Regions from separate parts of the Dietzia psychralcaliphila genome, predicted to be linked through region 2. Evidence: predicted binding sites of a transcription regulator. Region 2 holds the regulator's gene; each other region holds the start of a gene.
What was found. Region 2 encodes LexA, which represses DNA repair genes until DNA is damaged. Its sites were predicted from a motif close to CGAACANNTGTTCG; they were not measured.
Positions count from the first base shown of each region.

Region 1 (4,364 bases), 1.4 Mb from region 2:
CTCGCGCCAGTCCTGGCCTTCGGGCTGATCGGCGGTATGGCCGCGCCGGTCGCCGCACAGTCACTGCCGGGCTCGTCGGGCTCGTCGGGCAATATCGGTTCGATCAACCAGGTCGGGGGCAGCGTCGACCCGTCCAGCGCTGGCGCTGGTTCCGCGACCATCGGTTCGACCGGGTCCACCGGGACGGAGTCGCTGGCGGGCCTGGGGACGCTGCCGTCGCTCGGCACCGGATCGCAGAACACGCTGGCCACCCCGCCGATCGGGATGGAGTCCGAGCCGGTCACGGTCTCAGAGGTCCGCCACAAGGAGATCGGTGACCCACGCGTGGCTGGCGGCGACACGCGCTTCGAGCGCTGGTGGATCGCGTCCGAGTCCATGAACCGTGTCCTGCCGGTGGAGATCTGGCGGCCCACGTCCAACGCCCCGGCACCGATGCTCTACCTCCTCGACGGCGTCGACTCGCCGTCCCCCAGCGGGTGGCTCCTGCCGGGCCACGTCCAGGACGCCTTCGCCGGCGAGCACGTCACCCTGGTCATGCCGGCGCGCGCCGACGGCTCCCTCCACGCGGACTGGCAGAACGACGACCCGATCCTGAGCCGCAACAAGTGGCAGACCTTCCTCACCGAGGAGCTCCCCCCGCTGCTCGAATCGGGCGAGCTGCCGTTCACCGGCAAGCGGGGTATCGCCGGACTGTCTATGGGTGCGGCGAGCGCCGTCACCCTGGCCGAACACCGCCCGGACCTGTACTCCGCCGTCGGAGCGATCGCCGGCTGCTACACCGCGCGCGACGACCTCGGATTCGTCCTGGCCAAGATCGTCACCGAGACCCGCGGCGGGAACATCGCGAACCTGTGGGGTCCGCGGACCGACCCCGCCTACGCGCAGAACGACGGGTTGCTCCACGCCGAGAAGCTGCGCGGCAAGACCCTGTACCTCGCCACAGCGACGGGTATGCCCGATGCCACCGAGTGGGACCGCAACGGCCGCGACCTGCTCCGGTTCTCCCAGGGCACCGGGCTGGAGATCGCCACCCACGCGTGCACCGTCGCCATGGACCGGCGCCTCGACGAGCTGGGCATCCCCGCCCGGGTCGACTACCTGCCCACCGGCCTGCACAACTGGGATAATTTCGGCCGTTTCATCGCCCCGATGCGCGATACGCTGATGCCGGCGCTGCGCTGACACCTCCCCCGGCGCCTCTCTCATCGCGAGGAGACGCCATGACCACCACTCCCACGGCCTCCGGATACCTCGACGACTCGGGAGCCGTCGTGTTCTCCCGCCGCCTGCCCATGTCCCGCGAGGAGGCGTGGGCCGCCGTCACCGACCCGGCCCGCACCGCTCGGTGGATCGGCCCGTGGTCGGGCGACCCGGCGTCCGGCACCGTCCAGCTCACGATGACCGCCGAGGGGGGCGACCCCGTCGACGGGGTCGAGGTGGTGACCTGTGAGGCGCCGGGACTCCTCGTCGTCAGGACCGGACCGGGCGGGTGGCTGCTCACCGTCCGTGTCGAGGGCGACGACGACGAGGCCGCCATCTCCCTGGAACAGGACATCGCAGACGCCGAGTCCGCGTCTTCCATCGGTCCCGGGTGGGAGTACTACCTGGACCGGTTGGTCGAGGCCGAGGCGGGCCGGGATCCGGACGCACTGAACTTCGAGCCGGATTACTACCCCGGCCTCGCAGAGCACTACCGGGCGTTGCTCGGCGGGTGAGCGGTCCGGAGCGGCTCGCTTCGCTCCCTGCCTTTCATCCCCATCCCCTTCGCCTTCTCCATCCCCTCCGCCATCCCCGTCCCCTTCGCCATCCCCATCCCCATCCCCGTCCCTGACACCGCAGCCCCGCCGCCCCGGCCGCCCCGGCCGCCCCGGCCGCCCCGGCCGCCCCTGCTGCCCCCGCTGCCCCCGCTGCCCCCGCCGCCCCGACCGCATAGACCGTGGTCAGAGCGCTGTGTCGTACCTCGTTGCTAGTGTTGCGCTATCGAACACACGAGCGATTATATGGGCATCGGGGAGGAGTGAGGCGGATGCCGGCAGAACACGGTTCGGGGATCGCGGCGGCCGGTCTGGCCGCCCTCGACGCCCTCCGCACAGAGAACCGAGCCGCTGCCGCCCGCCTGCAGGCCTGCCACGATCTCCTGGAATTGTGCGAGGAGGAGCAGTTCGCCCGAGACGTCGAGGCCGGCTACTACGACCCCGACGGGCCGGAGCGCCCGCGCGACCACGCGGTGCTCGACCCCTTCGACGTCGCTTGCGCGGAACTGGTCGCCACGTACGGCGTTCATCACCACCGTGCGTCGGCGATGCTCACGCTGGCCCGGGATCTCGTCATCCGCTTCCCGGGGATCGTCGAGGCAATGGGGTCCGGCCTCCTGGACGAGCGCACGGCAGGGATGCTCGTCCGGCAGATGCGGACGGTCGACCACTCCGTCCTGGACGCCGTGCACCGCCTGGTTGTGGACTGGCTCCTGGACGCCATCGAATCCGGCGAGCGGCCCGGCCGCAACGCGATCCTGGCCAAGACCGACAGCATCATCGCGGCCTTCGACCCGGAAGGGGTCCTGGCCCGGTGTGCCGCCGCGGCGCGTGAGCGTCGGGTCAGCGTCCGGCGCGGGGTGGACGGCATGGCCGAGCTCCGTGCGCACCTCACCTCTACCGAGGCGTCCGCGATCCACGACGTGCTCGAGGACACCGCCAGGGAGCGGTTCGATCGCGAGAAGGAGGCCCGAATCGAGGCCGTCCGCAACGGCACCGGGCCGGCGTACGACCCGCATGCCCGTTCCCGTCAGCAGCACCGCGCGGACGCACTCGTCGACGCGATCCTCGGTACCGGCGACCAGGACGACGGAGCCGGTGACCAGCGCGACGGTACAGGCCGGCCCGGAGCCTCCCCGGCGCCGCAGATCCGACCGATCATCACGATCCTGGCACCGCGCGGACCGGGCGAGGAGCCGGAGGTCTACCTCCCCCGGGGTGGGCCGGCGTCGATCGACGCACTCATCGCACTGCTCGCTCGCAGCGTCGGGGCCCACATCTCGCTACCCGATCCCGAGGCAGGGGCCGCGGACTCCGCCGGCGGCGCGCGCCGCTACCGGATCAGCGCCGAACTGGCCCGCCGGATCCGTCTTCGCGACGGCACCTGCCGACACCCCGGTTGTTCGGTACCCGCTGACGATTGCGACATCGATCATGCCGTCCCCTTCGACCACTCCGACCCGGGCCGGGGCGGACAGACCATCGAGGCCAACCTCATGTGCCTGTGTCGGCGCCACCACAGGTTCAAGACCTTCCACACCTGGTACTACCAGCTCCTGCGGGACGGATCACTGACCATCGTCACCGAGAGTGGCCACACCATCACCACTCACCCCGACGGCCCCCTGGCCCGGTGGCGGGACCGGACGAGACTCGGATCCGAGGCGCCTCCCGAACCCGGCTCCGCCACGCGACCCTGGCTCCGACCCCGGCCCCTCAGTACCCACTGGTACCGGCGTGCGTGTCGGATCGCCGCAGAACGCCGCGGGAACTCGGCCGCGGCTCAGGACGACGGGCCAGACGACTACGACCACGACCCCCCGCCGTTCTGACGCCCTGACGGCGCACGTCAGCGGTGCTTGAGCAGAACCGCCCGGATCCCTTCGTGGAATCCGTCGCGCAGGCGTACCCGCTGGGCCTCGGTCAGGGTGAACTCGTTGAGCATCTGGCACGCGAACTGCAGGAGCGGGCGGTCCACCGCCGGCGGCAGGACACCCCCGGAGAGCAGATGCGCCTGGTCACGCTGCTCCTCGGTCGCGGCCTGCTCGTACCACCAGGTGGCGTACTGCTGGCCCACGTCGAACGGAGTCTGCTCGCCGGACGAGGTCCACACCTCCTCGGACAACGGCACGAACTTGGACCGCAACGGGCGGCGGTGGGGGGCCATCATCGACGGGCTGGGCCGCGACGAACCATTGGGCGGCGAACCCGGCGTCGGGGCCGGCCCGGGCGTGGGTGCGGGAGCGGACGACGACCTCGATTCGTCGGGCCCAGCTTCTGAAGGCGCAGCTTCTGAGACCGGGGCCTCTGCGAGCGGAGCCTCCGCGGACGGGTTCCGGGCCCGCGTCTGCGACTGAAACAGGGACGGTGGCTGTGACTGGGGCTCGGCCACCTGCGACCGGGGATGGGGCTGGGATTTTGACTGGGCTTGCGCCTGGGGCTGTGGCTGCGCCCCGGCGACCTTCTCCGTCGACTCGGTCGCGGTGCCGGCCCCCGGCTTCACACCACGCCCGTTCACCGGCGGCGTCCCCGCACCGGTCGGCGGCTGACCGGATGCCTTCGTCTCTGGCGCGGCAGCTCCGGCCTCCGCACCGCGGGTATCGATGATCT
Region 1 is NZ_CP015453.1:3,354,508-3,358,871, forward strand. It holds gene A6048_RS15480 (alpha/beta hydrolase) at 1-1,182, shown strand, start outside; gene A6048_RS15485 (SRPBCC domain-containing protein) at 1,221-1,715, shown strand; gene A6048_RS15490 (HNH endonuclease signature motif containing protein) at 2,027-3,586, shown strand; gene A6048_RS15495 (NYN domain-containing protein) at 3,604-4,364, opposite strand, start outside.
Region 1: A6048_RS15490 (HNH endonuclease signature motif containing protein) is a predicted target of LexA. The motif match lies at 1,982-1,995, and genes of this name have one in related genera.

Region 2 (4,364 bases):
GTGAGGGCGATCGATCTCAGGCTGGACATGGCGGAGAAGTCACCGTCGAGGTACAGGGATCTCACAGCCCGACTGGAGACGTCCGAGGCAACGGTCGCGGAAGCGACGGCAGCGCTACGCAGACGACCGGGTGGGGCGCGGACCTCTCGGGATCTGCGGTGGCTGCTGGCGGAGTACCGGGTCGGACTCTTCGCGCAATCGCTGGGAACCGCTCGTCCGGTATCCGCCGAGCGGATCGAGAAGGCCGTCGCCGCGGCGCTGTCGCGACGCAACGGGCGGTGAACCCACACACAGCGCATTCGCTGTCAGGCGGAGCGCTGAGCCTCCGCCGGTAGGCGCGCTAGTGCGTGGCGTGCCGCTCACGGAGGGCGATGATCTCGCTCTCGAAATCCGCGGCCGAACTGAATTGCTTGTAGACGGACGCGAAGCGCAGGTAGGCGACCTCGTCGAGATCCTGGAGCGGGCCCAGGATCGCGAGACCGATTTCGTGCGCGGGAACCTCTGACGCCCCGCCCGCCCTGACGGCGTCCTCGACCTGTTGTGCCAGACGCCGGAGAGCGTCTTCCTCCACCGCCCGACCCTGGCACGCGCGTCTGACGCCGCGAACCACCTTGTCGCGGCTGAAGCTCTCGGTGACGCCGCTGCGCTTGAGCACGGTCAACAACGGAGTCTCGAGGGTCGTGAACCGGTGTCCGCATTCAGGGCACTCGCGTCGACGTCTGATCGCCTGCCCTTCGTCGACCGACCGCGAGTCGATCACCCGGGAGTCCTCGTGGTGACATATGGGGCAGTACATTCCAGCTTCGCCATTCGTCGACCGGCTCCGCACGTGTCCGCCGGCAGTAGCCGACAGCGGTACGGGGGCGACGGGTCGCCGTCCCGGGATCATTCTAGAAGGCGATGCCATAGGTCACGCGTAGGCGGGCCCGCCCAGGAGTGCCAGCGCCAGCAGCATCAGGACCCCGAACACGATTCCGCAGACCAACAGAGCCCACGTGGGGACGTCGTCGACCACCGGCGCATTCGTCCGCACTTCGCCGCCGCAGGCTCTGACCTGGTCCGCCGACGCGGGTCGGACGAGCACCCGACGACCGGGTGCCACCGATCGTGTGGACAGCTGACGTCCACGGTCGAGGGTCCGCGTGGTGTGACGGATGTGCGTGTCGCGGCGGGACCGCAGCCCGGACGCGGCGGGCCGGTCGTGGTCGGTCGCGCAGACCTCCGTCCAGTGCATCGACGGACGCGCCTGTGACTGCATCTCCAGAACGGACATGAAAACTCCCAACTCGATATGGTGTGCGAAGTTCGTTCGCACGCCCGTGTGCATTTGTGTGCACATCTGTTCGAACTCGAACCTGACTAGAGTTGTATCACGCGGGTCCGACAGAGTCGACATTCCAGAGGATATTTCTTCGAACACCTGTGTGGCGCGGACGGTCCGCGGGAAGTAGGGTGTACACAGATAGAGACGTCGAACACCCATTCGCCGAAGGGACCCACACATGCCCAAGCCCGACTTCGAGGCCCTGACGCCTCGTCAGAAGAGCGTTCTGTTGCATATCCACGACACGGTCAAGGACCGGGGCTACCCCCCGAGCATCCGCGAGATCGGTGACGCCGTCGGTCTGCAGTCGACCTCCTCTGTCGCACACCAGTTGCGGACACTGGAGAAGAAGGGCTTCCTGACCCGGGATCCTCACAAGCCGCGGGCTGTCGACGTCCACGGCGTCCCGGGGCAGCGGTCCCGGGGACGGCGCGCACCTGCTCAGGAGGAGCCGCGGCCCAGTGGGGCGGTCGAGCCGGTATACGTTCCCGTACTGGGCCGCATCGCGGCCGGCGGGCCGATCCTGGCCGAGCAGGCGGTGGAGGAGGTCTTCCCACTCCCGTCGGATCTGGTGGGTTCCGGCGACCTGTTCATGCTCCGAGTGGTCGGTGAGTCGATGATCGACGCCGCCATCTGTGACGGCGACTACGTGGTGGTACGTCGGCAGAACGTGGCGGACAACGGAGACATCGTGGCGGCGATGATCGACGGGGAGGCAACCGTCAAGACCTTCCGCAGGGACGCGAGCGGGGTGTGGCTCCTGCCCCACAACCCGTCGTTCAGTCCGATTCCCGGGGAGCACGCGACGATCCTGGGGAAGGTCGTCACCGTCTTCCGCAAGCTCTGACCCCGCGCGGAGTCGGTGTCGTCTGACCTCGTGACAGGGTCAGGCGACACCGTCGTGCGAACTGCCGGTGCGGTACTCCCCTAGCTCTCCGGCCACGGAGGAGGGCAGCCGGACCACGATCCGGGTGCCGTCCTGCGTGTGTTGCTCGTCCACCACTGCGCCCTCTGCGTGCACACGGGAGACCACGTCACCCCGGGTGAAGGGGATCTCGAGCGTCACCTGCGTGTCCCCGGAGGCGACAACCCGCATGATCCGTTCGAGGAGCTCGTCGAAGCCTTCTCCCGTCGCCGCCGAGACGAAGACCGCGTCCGGGAGGGCGTGATGTAGTTCGGTCAGCACGACGGGGTCCGCCACATCGATCTTGTTGATCACCACGAGCTCGCGCGGACTCTCAGCGTTCTGTTCCTCGACGACATCGTTGATGACGGTGCGGACGGCCTCGATCTGGCGCAGCGGGAAGGCGTCCGACCCGTCCACCACGTGCAGGAGCAGCTCGGAATCGACGACCTCCTCCAGCGTCGAACGGAAGGCCTCGACGAGCTGCGTCGGGAGGTGTCGGACGAACCCGACGGTGTCGGTGAAGACCACGGTGCGCCCGTCCGGGAGCTCGGCCCGCCGGGTGGTGGGGTCGAGGGTGGCGAACAGCGCGTTCTGGACCAGAACGCCGGCACCGGTGAGGCGGTTGAGCAGACTGGACTTGCCGGCGTTCGTGTACCCGGCGATAGCGATCGAGGGCACCGGGGTGGCGCGCCGGCGGTGCCGCTTGGTGTCCCGGGCCTGCTTCATGCCCTTGATCTCCCGACGCAGCCTGGCCGTGCGCTCCCGGATACGGCGGCGATCCGTCTCGATCTTCGTCTCACCGGGACCGCGGAGACCGACGCCCCCGTTGCTGCCCGCCCGGCCACCCGCCTGCCTGGAGAGTGCCTCGCCCCAGCCGCGTAGGCGCGGCAACATGTACTCCATCTGCGCCAGGGAGACCTGGGCCTTGCCCTCACGGCTGGTCGCGTGTTGGGCGAAGATGTCGAGGATCAACGCGGTGCGGTCGATGACCTTGACGTTGACGACCTTCTCCAGGGCGATCAGCTGACCGGGAGTGAGCTCACCGTCACAAATCACCGTGTCGGCGCCGGTCGCGTCGATCACGTCCTTCAGCGTCTTGGCCTTGCCCGAGCCGATGTAGGTGGCGGCGTCGGGCTTGTCGCGGCGCTGGATCAGCGCATCGCACACCTCCGAGCCGGCCGTCTCGGCGAGCTGGGCCAATTCGGCCATCGCGGCCTCTGCCTGTGCTGCGGATCCCTCGGTCCAGACCCCTACGAGGACGACCCGCTCCAGCCGGAGTTGGCGGTACTCGGCGTCGTTGACGTCCTGGAGCTCGGTCGACAATCCGGCGACGCGGCGCAGCGAGGAGCGCTCCTCGAGCTGGAAGTCGCCGACCGAAGGATCATGGTCTCGTGTGGCCCGGTCAGGGGCGGTGTCATCGGTAGTCATTCACCGGCATCATCTCATAATTCCGATCGCGACGCCTCCGGGCGAGGAGTTGCGCCCGAGCGCCGGAACCACCCCTCAGCGACGATCGCGGAGGGCCCCGTCAGTGCGGAACCGCCCTCGGTCAGGGACACCTCGATCTCTCCCCCGGGCACTTCCACCACCACCTCGCCCATGGCCTCGCCGGCATCGGCGAGGGCGGCGACGGCGGTGGCGACGATTCCCGTACCGCAGGACATCGTCTCCCCTGATCCACGTTCGTGGACTCGCATCGACACCCGCCCGTCGGTGAGCGGTGTGGCGATCTCCACGTTGACCCCCCCGGGGAAGAACCCGGTGTCGTACACCGGGGCTTCGTGCACCGGCAGGTCACGCAGCGCCGCGGCTCCCAACCCCGGGACGATGCATGCGAGGTGGGGGTTGCCCATGTCGACGGCGAGGCCGGCGTACACCCGACCACCCAGGTCGACGGAGGAGACCCCGAGGAGTCCGGGCTCCCCCATGTCGACCCGGACCACGGCGTGGTTCCCGTCGTGCTCGAGGATCTCGGCGGGCCGTGGTCCGGAACGCGTGCCGATGGGGATCCGGCCGACCCCTGCCCGCCCGGTCGACACCAGGGCGTGGGCGAAGACCCTCACCCCGTTCCCACACATCTCCGCGGTCGAACCGTCCGCATTGCGGTAGTCCATGAACCAGTCGTCGTCGTCC
Region 2 is NZ_CP015453.1:1,983,472-1,987,835, forward strand. It holds gene hrpA (ATP-dependent RNA helicase HrpA) at 1-282, shown strand, start outside; gene nrdR (transcriptional regulator NrdR) at 341-796, opposite strand; gene A6048_RS09075 (hypothetical protein) at 911-1,273, opposite strand; gene lexA (transcriptional repressor LexA) at 1,503-2,171, shown strand; gene hflX (GTPase HflX) at 2,211-3,659, opposite strand; gene dapF (diaminopimelate epimerase) at 3,674-4,364, opposite strand, start outside.

Region 3 (4,364 bases), 350 kb from region 2:
TGCCATCAGGAGGCACTGTGACCGAGTGGATCGTTCGTAGGTGGGCCCGATTCGGCCATGACCGGCTCTATGCCGCGACCCCCGGTGGAACCGACCTGGGCTACCTCGACCTGGCGACGGGCCGCTACCACTCCGACGACCTCTCCAACCTGCCGCTGTTGCGTCAGGCGATGGAGGACCACCCGGACGCCCGGCGGCACCGGGGGTCGGCGCAGGAGCCGAGCCGTCAATCGCAAGGGATCGGTGCGCCGTTGCGTGCACCCGCACCGTCCCCCTTGCCGCCGCCGCTACCTGCGCAGCCGTCATCGAATCCGGAGCCGATCCCAGCAGCGCCTGGTCCATCGCCGACTCCGTCGACCGCGCACAGCGCCGCTCACACCACCCCGCACACCACCGCTCGCACCACCCCGTACACCACTGCATCCGGACCGAGGTGGCACGATCTCGCCGATGCTCGTGCGGGGGCGGCCGCCCGCGAGCGGGCTCTCGCCGAGCGGGAGGCGCAGGGGGTGGTGCGACACATCTTCGCCCGGTTGGTCGATGCGAAGACGGACGAGCGTGCCTGGCGTATCGGCGCGGACGGTGAGCAAGCGGTCGGTGAACAGCTGGCGGCATTGGACGCTCGGTGGAGGATTCTGCACGCCGTACGCGTGGGGGAGCGGGGTGCCGATATCGACCACGTGGTGATCGGCCCCGGAGGCGTCTTTACCGTGAACTCCAAGAATCACCCCAAGGCGGCGGTCTGGGTGGGCGGGGACACCGTCATGGTCAACGGCAGTCGGGTCCCGTATATCCGCAACAGTCGGCACGAGGCGAAGCGGGCATCCCGTCTGCTCGCGGAGCAGGTCGGCTTCCGGTCCCGGTCGTCGGGATGATCGCGGTGGTGGGCGCACGACGGGGATTCACCGTGAAGAGCCAGCCCACCGACGGCACCGTGGCGGTGGTTCCCCGGCGTCGAATCCGGCGGTTTCTCACGTCGCAACCGCAGCGACTGGGACTACGCGAGATCGACGCGATCCACGAGGTCGCCAGGCGATCCACGACGTGGCACCGCTGAGCCCGAGTAGGGAAAGGGTCAGGCGAGGTGGGTGCGTTCGGCGCCTGGTGGGTTGGTGAGGTGGCCGTCGTCGGCGATGAGGCGGTCGAGGTGTTGTCGCCATCGGTGGTCGAGGATTCGGTCGCGTGCCTGGGCCAGTGGCCCGTGTGGGGTGGTGCGGTGTTCGTGTCCGGTCTCGGTGATGATGGTCAGTTCGCCGAGGGGTCCGGGTTTGTAGGCGCAGTGGCCGAAGGTCTTCTCGCGGTGGTGCTTGCGGCAGAGGCAGATCAGGTTCCACTCGGCGGTGGGTCCGCCCATCTCGGGGCGCAGGTGGTCGAAGGCGATGATGTGGTCAATTTCGCAGTCGTGGGCATCGACGGTGCATCCGGGGTGGCGGCAGGTCCCGTCACGGAGACGGATCCGCTCGGCCAGCGCAGGGGTGATGAAGTACTTGAGGACCGCGTCCGGTTTATCCAGCACGCCCGGCTGCGGGTCGATCAGTTCGAACCGCACCTTGGCCTCGCCGCCGGAGAGCAGTTCCTCGCACAGCCAGTCGAAGCTGGCGTAGGCGCCGTTGATGAACTGGACGCGGTTGGGCAGCCCCTGGGCGATGCTGTCGATGATCGAGATCCGGATGGGTTGTTCGGTGCCCCACGACGCACCCGGTCGCGGCCTGGCCGTGCCGGCGGCGGCGGGGTCGGCGTGACCTGAACAGTCAACGTGATCAGCGTGGTCGGCGTGGTCGGTGGCGTTCTCTGCGTCGTGCAGGGCCGTGCCGATGTCGTTGGTGTTCGGGTCCCCGAGCGCGCACAGGGCGTCGGCGCGTAGTTGGTCGCGGGTGCGGGGATGACCTGCCTCGGAGGCGGCGCGGGCGGCGGCCTCGATGCGGCGGCGCAGCTTCTCGGCGTCGCCGCTGGGCAGGGTGGCCCACATGTTGGTCATGCCGTCGCGGCCGGGGCGGAACCGGACGGTGCGCTGTTCGACGGCGGCGCCCACTGCGTCCTCGGCGGACCGGGGATCGTGGCGTTCTCTCGCTGCGTCGACCGCGGTGTCCAGGGCTGTGCGGCTGGGCCGGTGGCCCCCGTCCAGGTCCCGGGCCAGGGCGCCGACGATCTCCGATTCCACTGCCGCGATGATCTGGTCAGGGATCTCGGCCAGCCGGCAGGCGGTGTCGATGGCCAGTTGTTCGGGTAGCAGGCCCCGCTCGACGGCTTTGCGCAAAAGCGGAAGACGTGTGTGGATCTGCACGCCGGCGGTGACCAGACGCGCGGCGTGCCACCCGGTCAGGGACATGGCCGCGGTCAGGTGGTCACGAGCCCGATCGGCCGGGTCCAGGCGCGCGTAGGCAGGACGAGACTCGGCAGGACGAGAATCAGCGGGGCCGGAATCGCCAGGCTGCCGACCGGGGTCCGGCCCATGCGCCTCCCTGTCGAGCCGCCTCATCGCCTCGACCAGTAAGTGCGCGGCCTGCAGCCGGGTGGCCGCGGCCAGGTTCTGTGCCAGCGTGGCCGACCGCGCCACCTCGCTCAACGCCTCGGTGCCCAGGGCGTCGAGAGCCTCCGGCACGGCGCGCAGCGCCCCGAACGCCGCCGAGCTCGTCGTCGTCATCGTCGGATCCACCACCACACCCCCCCGCCACCCTCCTGCGTCGTTCATTGCTCGAACGTGTGTACTAGCTTACCGGCGGTCGATCAGTCGCGCAAGTGTTCGAATTCCGACCATGGTGGCGGGGTCGCTGTCAGGAGGGTGGTGCCTCTGTCTCGAGTGCGCGGGATCGCCAGTGCAGGAACGCCAGGCCCGTCCACGAGACCAGGACGGTAACCGCCACCGCGAGCTGCGCCGTGAACAGATGCTCGGCGGGGTAGATCACGCCGGTGAGGTAGTGGTCGATGAACCCGGACGAGGGCAGCATCTCCTGTCCGGCGCGGGCGCGGCCCCAGTTCTCCACATGGGTGAGCGGGCAGTCCCAGCCCACCGTGGCGATCCCCAGTCCGTAAGCCGCGGTGGCCAGGTGCGGCCAGAACGCCCATCGCCATCGCCACGCGAGGAAACCGCCCACCACCAGGTACACGAGGAAGGCGGCGTGGAGCACCATCGCAGCGTCCGCGATCAGCCGGTACCCCATGGCTCCAGGGTGCCAGCCGGGGCGGGAGGCAGGGTGCCAGCCGGAGCGGGAGACGCAAGTGGCCCGAAAGACGCGGCCTCTGCTACGGTGTCCGGCATGTCGATCGCTCGCGCTTATTGGCGCTTTATGTGGGCTCCGGGTGGAGCCCGCGCCGCGAGCGCACGCGTCCGCTAGCCGGACGTCCCGACACCCGGAGCCCAGAGGCGGTGACCACCATGGTCGCCGCCTCCCGCCATTTCCAGCGGCGGATCCGGGTGCACGGAACTGGCACCACGAGGATCACGGCACCCGGCCCGCCACCACCGAGAACCCAGGAGTGCACTGCCGTGACCATCACCGCCGAGAACCCCACCCAGACCGCCGACCGCCGCGTCCTGTCCTACTCCGCGCTACCGACCCCCAACGAGATCTTGGGCGAGCAACCGTTGGGCGAGGCCCGAGAGGCTCTGGTCGAGCGCAGTCGCACCGAGATCGCCGACGTGCTGGCCGGCCGCGACGACCGGTTGCTCGTGGTGGTGGGGCCCTGCTCGGTCCACGACCCCGAGGCCGCGCTCGACTACGCAGGTCGCCTCGCCACCCTCGCCGAGGAGGTCTCGGAGGACCTGCTGATCGTCATGCGTGTCTACTTCGAGAAGCCGCGCACCACTGTGGGGTGGAAGGGCCTGATCAACGACCCCGCGCTGGACGGCAGCTACGACATCCCGCGCGGACTGCGCACCGCCCGCAAGCTCCTGTTGGACGTGCTCGACCTGGGTCTGCCCGTGGGCTGCGAGTTCCTCGAGCCGACCAGCCCGCAGTACATCGCCGACGCCGTCTCCTGGGGCGCGATCGGGGCGCGGACCACAGAGAGCCAGGTGCACCGCCAGTTGGTCTCCGGACTGTCCATGCCGGTGGGCTTCAAGAACGGGACCGACGGCGAGGTGCAGGTCGCGGTGGACGGGTGTCGCTCCGCGGCGTCCCGGCACGTCTTCTTCGGCACCGACGCGGAGGGACGGGCCTCGGTGGTGGAGACGGCCGGCAACACGGACTGCCATGTGATCCTGCGCGGCGGCTCCGGCGGACCCAACCACGACACCGGGTCGGTCGCGTCTGCCGTCGCCTCCGTCGCCAAGGTCGGGCTGCCCGGTCTGGTCATGGTCGACGCCAGCCACGCCAACTCGGGCAAGTCACACGAGCGTCAGGCCGAGGTCGTGTCCGAGCTCG
Region 3 is NZ_CP015453.1:2,336,034-2,340,397, reverse strand. It holds gene A6048_RS18790 (nuclease-related domain-containing protein) at 18-875, shown strand; gene A6048_RS18665 (hypothetical protein) at 908-1,057, shown strand; gene A6048_RS10755 (HNH endonuclease signature motif containing protein) at 1,076-2,644, opposite strand; gene A6048_RS10750 (DUF2784 domain-containing protein) at 2,775-3,161, opposite strand; gene A6048_RS10745 (3-deoxy-7-phosphoheptulonate synthase) at 3,488-4,364, shown strand, end outside.
Region 3: A6048_RS10755 (HNH endonuclease signature motif containing protein) is a predicted target of LexA. The motif match lies at 2,697-2,710, and genes of this name have one in related genera.